Nitratifractor salsuginis DSM 16511: one gene and its partner. The protein of the gene in region 2 binds, or shares a complex with, the protein of the main gene of each other region. Links are inferred from orthologs where the notes say so. Each region holds a gene or a part of one and is shown on either strand. Other genes may lie near its edges. The genes, in order: prfA and prmC.

What was found.
Region 1: the proteins of prmC (region 2) and prfA are in contact, whole or in part, in a crystal structure (PDB 2B3T), measured with the Escherichia coli proteins. The link is inferred for Nitratifractor salsuginis DSM 16511 from one-to-one orthologs.

Annotation. Positions count from the first base shown.
Region 1 is NC_014935.1:2,064,623-2,067,776, forward strand. What follows is about bases 219-3,051. They hold prfA (peptide chain release factor 1), read left to right. Parts: upstream 219-1,017; coding sequence 1,018-2,085; downstream 2,086-3,051. Other genes in these bases: glmM (phosphoglucosamine mutase), read right to left, coding at 219-485; rpsT (30S ribosomal protein S20), read left to right, coding at 666-935; NITSA_RS10550 (TolC family protein), read right to left, coding at 2,193-3,051. In the rest of the region: more of glmM, read right to left, coding at 1-218; more of NITSA_RS10550, read right to left, coding at 3,052-3,154. UniProt on the Escherichia coli protein: Peptide chain release factor 1 directs the termination of translation in response to the peptide chain termination codons UAG and UAA.
Region 2 is NC_014935.1:412,421-415,740, reverse strand. What follows is about bases 296-3,294. They hold prmC (peptide chain release factor N(5)-glutamine methyltransferase), read right to left. Parts: upstream 2,202-3,294; coding sequence 1,389-2,201; downstream 296-1,388. Other genes in these bases: NITSA_RS02050 (M48 family metallopeptidase), read right to left, coding at 2,188-3,294; NITSA_RS02060 (DUF4149 domain-containing protein), read right to left, coding at 795-1,274; NITSA_RS02065 (DNA-deoxyinosine glycosylase), read right to left, coding at 296-762. Also shown: NITSA_RS02070 (symmetrical bis(5'-nucleosyl)-tetraphosphatase), read right to left, coding at 1-135; more of NITSA_RS02065, read right to left, coding at 274-295; more of NITSA_RS02050, read right to left, coding at 3,295-3,320. UniProt on the Escherichia coli protein: Methylates the class 1 translation termination release factors RF1/PrfA and RF2/PrfB on the glutamine residue of the universally conserved GGQ motif, i.e. on 'Gln-235' in RF1 and on 'Gln-252' in RF2.

The DNA of each region.
Region 1 (3,154 bases), 1.7 Mb from region 2 along the record:
ATGTAGCGTCCGATCACATCGTCGATCCGCTTCGATTTGCCGATCTCTTTCCCGGTCTTCTGGGCCCTGGCGATCGCCTCGTCGTCCTGATAGATCGCTTCGATCTTCTCTTCGACTTCCCGATTCAGCTTGTTCCCCTCGGCATCGAAAAACTTGATCCCGTTATCATAATAGGGGTTGTGGCTGGCGCTGATCATAATTCCGGCATCACAGCGCATATTTTCGGTCAGGAAAGCCACCGCCGGTGTCGGCATCGGCCCGATCTGGATCACATCGTACCCCACGGCGGTCAAGCCGGAGACGATAGCGTTTTCGATCATATAGCCGCTGCGGCGCGTATCTTTGCCCACCAGAATCTTGTTGGTCCGTGAATGGGGGCGGAAATAGGCTCCTGTCGCCATCGCCAAGCGCATCGCCGCCGGTGCCGAGACTTTGACCCCTGCCTTGCCCCGCACCCCATCCGTACCGAACAGTTTTCCCATCATCGTTCCCTTCTTACTTCAAATCGAGCTTTTTTGAGAGATATTCTATCCAAAGGGGAGGATTTTTTCACTTTTTCATTTTCGATTTAGCTTTTTTTGGGTAATATTCGCCCACTCAATAGACCCTGCATCCAGGCAGACTATTTCCGAAGCAGAATATTTTCAAATAAAAGGACTGAGTTTATGGCACATCACAAGTCAGCGAAAAAACGCATCAAGCAGACCGTCAAGAAGACTGAGCGCAACCGCTATTACCGCACCCGGATGAAGAACATCATCCGCGCCGTCCGCGAAGCGGCAGAGGCCGGAGACAAAGAGAAGGCGCTGGAGGCGTTCAAAATCGCCAACAAGCAGCTCCACCATTACGTGAGCAAAGGCTTCCTCAAAAAGCAGACCGCTTCCCGCAAGGTCAGCCGCCTGCACAAGCTGGTCAACAACATCGAAGCCGCCTAACCTCCCCTCCCCCATCCAATCTGTATACCCTCCCGGTTTTGTGCCGGGATTTTTTCCTATTTCTATTTTTCAGGACTGAATAATGTTCAAAGAGAAACTTCAGCCGTTTATCGACCGCTACGAAGAGATCAACCGCCTTCTGAGTTCTCCCGAGATCGCCGCCGATGTCAAAAAGATGACCGAGCTCAGCAAAGAGCAATCCTCCATCGCCCCGCTGGTGGAAAAGGCACAAAAATATCTGGAGATCAGCGAAGCGATCGAAGAGAACAAGGCGATGCTCTCCGATCCCGAATTCGGAGAACTGGCCAAAGAGGAGCTCTCCGAGCTGGAACCTCAACTGCCCAGGCTCGAAGAGGAGATCAAAGTCCTGATGATCCCCAAAGACCCCAACGACGATAAAAACATTTACCTGGAGCTGAGAGCCGGGGCCGGCGGGGACGAGAGCGCCCTCTTCGTCGAGGATATGTTCAAAATGTATCTGCGTTTCGCCGAGCGCCAGGGGTGGAAAGTTGAGATCGTCAGCTCCTCCGAAGGGACCGCCGGCGGCTACAAAGAGCTCATCGCCCTGGTCAAAGGCGAAGGGGTCTATAGCAAACTCAAATTCGAAGCCGGCACCCACCGGGTCCAGCGGGTCCCCGCCACCGAAACCCAGGGGCGGGTCCACACCTCCGCCATCACCGTCGCCGTGATCCCCGAGGTGGAGGATGTGGAGATCGACATCAAACCCAACGAGATCAAGATGGATGTCTACCGCTCCAGCGGATGCGGCGGCCAGAGCGTCAACACCACCGACTCCGCCGTCCGCCTCACCCACCTCCCCACTGGCATCGTCGTCGCCATCCAGGATGAGAAATCCCAGCACAAAAACCGGGACAAAGCGATGAAGGTCCTCAAAGCGAGGGTCCACGAAGCGATGATGCGCGAACAGATGGAGGAGACCGCCGGGCAGCGCAAACTCCAGGTGGGCTCCGGAGACCGCAGCGAAAAGATCCGCACCTACAACTACCCCCAAAACCGCATCACCGACCACCGCATCGGCCTGACCCTCTACGCCCTGGACGATGTGATGAACAACGGCACCCTGGAACAGGTCATCGACCCCCTCATCGCCCACGCCCAGGCGGAAGCTATCCAGGAGGCCGGTTTATAAACCGGCCTCCTGGAGTGAGGAACGAGGAATTAGGAGAGAGGAACTACGGTTTGCGTTGCTTCGCAACGCTTTTTCTTAACACTTAGCACATAACACAAAATGGCCCATCATCGTCCCGCGATGCCGAGCTTTCTCTCAAAGCCTTTCACCCCGCTCAGCAGCCAGATCTTTGCCCTCTGGACCCGGATCTGACTCCGGATTGCAGCGGCACGGGCACGAGCCCTGGCCAGATCGGCGATGGAGCGGCTCAGCTCATCGGCACTGGCGAGCTGATTGTCAAAACGACCCAGTGTCAGCTTGTAATACTCCTCCTGGGCCTTCACCTGCATCCGGGCGCTCCTGAATTTGGAACGCAAAGCCCTCAGTTCGGTAAAGGCGTTGTCGATCTCCGTAGCGACCCGCCAGCGATAATCCAACAGGGATGAAGCGGCGGAAAGCTTCTTGTATCGGGCTGCCTCCACCGTATGCCGATCGCTGCCGCCGTTGAAGAGATTCCAGGAGACATTGACTCCCAGATAACTCTGGTCGGCATTGGTAAATCCGTCCCCGTTCAGCGCTAAAGTATCCCCGTGCCGCTTGAGCCCCGCCGCCACACCGACGGTAGGATAGTAGCGGCTTTCGGCCAGACGGATCTGGGCGTCATCGACCCTCAGGAGCGTCTGAAGCACCCGGATATCACTGCGATAGCGGTAAGCCAGTTTTTTCACCCTCTTTCTGGAGGAGGGATCGGGCAGAGGGATCGAACCGTGAATGGAGTGCACCGTTGTCCCGCTGAGATAGGAGAGTTGATTAAGCAGCTGTTCTTTTTGGGATTCGGTTTGCGTTATGGCCGCCTCTACGTCATAGACTTTCGCCTTGATATTATAAAGATCCGCCGGAGGAAGCAGGCCGTGCTTATAGAACCCCTCCGCTTTTTTCAGGGCACTAAGCGTCGCACGTTTTGCCTCTCTCTCGGCCGCCAGAGCCGCTTCGGTCGCTTCGATGGCTCCGTAGAGCTGCGTCGCGTTCAGGATCAGGTTGCGGCGCAGATCCTGAACCTTCAGCTTCGCCCGCTGGGCCTCCAGGCGGC
Region 2 (3,320 bases):
CCGCGACTTCGGCCCCCGGTTGACCAGATCCCCCGCCAGCCAGAGGGTATCGCGCTGCGGATCGAAGTCGATCTTCTCCAAGAGCCGCCGAAAGGAGTCGTAACACCCCTGGAGATCGCCGATGGCCCAGATCATTTGGCATTCCTTGTGCCAAATGAGGAATGAGGAATGAGGAATGAGGAATTTTGGTTTGCGTTGTTTTGCAACGCTTCTATTTGAAAGATCGCCGAAGGCGATACCCTTCCCCAATGACCAATGACCAATGACCAACGACTAACGACCGACATTGATCTTCTCCCGATACTCTTTGACCTTCTGTTTATAGCTCATCCCCGCATAGGCGGGAGAAGGAGAGGGGAGATAATCCCGCTCGATCTTCAGGTCGCCGTAATGCTTCTCAAAAAGGTCTTGGGCTTTGCGCCCGGTAAAGAGGATCTTGCGGATGGAGGGATACTTTTGCAGAAGCGCAAGGATGTCGTTGACTTCGATCTCTCTGAGGGAGCTGTCGAGGGAGTTGCTTCGGCTGCAGCCTTGCACCATATCCCAGAGCCCCAGTTTGGAAGACTTGAGCAGCCAGATCTTCTGATCCCGGTTATTGACCGGATAGCCGGTAATCTCCGAGAGAATGGGCCAGAACTGATTGCGGGGATGGGCGTAATAGAAGGCTTTGTCAAAAGAGTCGATACTGGGAAAAGTCCCCAGGATCAAAATCTCCGTATCGTCAAAAACGATCGGCTCGAACGGATGGCTCAACTTACTCATACTGATATTCTACCCTCTACACTCTACCTGCTTTATTTACACGCCTTGCGCATATTCTGGATCATCAGCACCAGGATCCCCAGAGCGAAAATTTTGAAATCGAGCTCGCTTCCTTTGTGGGTATTGATGAAGGCTTGGCTCTGGGTCATCTGCTCCCCCGCCATCTGCATCGTGACGATATCGGGGAGGTAATACCAATTGAACATCGCCCCGGTGAAGATCACGACAAAGGCGGCGGCCTGGGTCAGCTTGTCCCGCTCACCCATTTTGTATTTGTATCCCTCGTAGAGAAAGACGAAGATGATCGTGGCCGTCACCGCGTAGCTGAGCAGGACAAAGTTCCGGGTCATAATCAAGCCCTCCTGGAAGTGGCTCAATACTTCGCTCCCCAGCCACTGGGCACTATGGAAGATCACCGGAGCGACCACCGCCCCCGCATAAATGACGGCCCCCAGCATAGCCCCCAGCCAGATCAGATAAGCCATCGTGGCGATTCGAAAATACTTTTTCATTTTTGTTTCCTTTTTATTTTAGTCGCAAATCTCAAGCACGGGGCTTCGCCCCTCAAGTCGCAAGTTTATACCTTAATCCAAAATCCATAATTCTCCATCTTCAATCTTCCATCCTCAATCATTTATCAAGAATCCCCGGTCCAAGCCCGCCAAATCTTTGTAAAATCGATAATGTTCGATCCCCTGCTCTTTGAAAAAACCCTCCATCGCCGCCCGCTGGTCATAGCCCATTTCGCAGGCGATGGGGATACCGCGCTCTTGCCCCAAAAGCACGATCTGCCTAAGCAGATCGGTCCCATCACCGGGAGCATAAAGGGCGGTCTCCGGCTCGTAGTCGGCGACATTGGGCTCCAGTTCGGTCCCCGCGGGGATATAGGGGGGATTGGAGACGATCATCTCCACCGCTTCCACTCCATCCAGCAGGGAACTTTGCCGCAGTTCGATCCGATCTTTCACACCGAAACGCTCCGCGTTGACCCCGGCGATTGAAAGCGCCTCGGGCGAAATGTCGGTAGCGACGATCTTTAGCTCCGGGAAAATCCGCGCCAGGGTCACGCTGAGCGCTCCGCTTCCCACCCCGATCTCGGCGATACGTTTCAAACCCTTTTCCCGGATCAGATGCGCCACCTCCTCGACCAAAAGCTCCGTCTCGGGACGGGGGATCAGCGCTCCGGAGGCGATATAGAAAGTCTCGGAGTAGAAACTCACTTCGTTGGTGATGTATTCGATGGGCTCATGGGCTTTGCGCCGCTCGATCAGAGCAAAAAACTCCTCTTCCCGGGGCAAAGTCTCCCCCTCCCTCAATAGCAGGGAAGTCCGCTCACACCCCAGGTGATGTGCCAGCAGGATCTCCGCCTCCAGGCGCGGTCGCTCCGCAATCTCTCTGAGACTCGCAGCGGCGTCCCGAAGTGCCTCAGCGATCGTCATCCCGGGTCTCTTCGTCATTTTGGAGGAATTCGAAGATCCCTTCCCGGGGCAGCTCGGCATCCATATCCACCTTTTCGGGATCATAGCCCAGCGCCTCCAGCCGCTCCAGGATCGGCGGGTGGGTATGGTAGAAACGGGAGTAGACAGGGTCCGATTTGGGGAAAGATTTGTTTTCACTCACCAGCTTCAGCAGGGCCGAGATCAGATGCTGTTTGCCTCCCACTTCCGAACCGTAACGGTCCGCCTCGTATTCGTTGTGGCGGCTGAGCATACTCATCAGCGGGGTATAGACGAAGCTCAGCACCGGCAGCAGCAAAAAGATCGTCGCCAGCGTCACCCCGGCGGTGGGGACTACCCCCATCTCGATATAGAGCTCTTCGGGAAGATGGCCGAAGAGGTAGAAGGCCACAAAGAGAAAGCCCCCCATCATCGCCACATTCTTCCAGATATCGCCGTGGCGGTAATGTCCCAGTTCGTGCCCCAGGACCGCCAGCAGCTCTTTGTCGCTCAGTTTGTCGAGCAGGGTATCGAAGAGTACCACCCGTTTGGATTTGCCCAGCCCTCCGAAGTAGGCGTTGAGCCGGCTGTCGCGTTTGCTGGCGTCCATCACGAAGATCCCGTCGCTCTTGAGCCCCGCATCCTTCATCATCCCTTTGATCTTACTTTTGAGCTCCCCATCGGGCAGCGGGGTAAATTTGTTGAAAATCGGGGCGATAATGGTCGGGTAGATCACATTGGCCAGCAGAGCGACGGTGAAGAGGAGTGCGAAGCCCCAGAGCCACCAATGCCCGACGTGGGTGACGATCCAGGCCAGAGCCGCGAAGAGCGTTCCACCCAGCACCAGAAAGAGAAGTACCGACTTGAGGGTATCGATGAGATACATTTTGGGCGTCATCTTGTTGAAGTGGAAGGATTGATCGATCTTGAAACGGCTGTAGATTTCAAACGGGAGCATCACCAGCCAATTGATCGTGAAAAAGCCGAAAAGAAAGAACACGGCATTGGCAACGCTCTCGTCGATCCCCACGACCCCCTGGAGCCAACGGAAACCCGCCATTACCCACCAGAGGAAGAGGAGATACTCCGCGAAACTCTCCAGGATAGCCAAGCGTTCTTTGG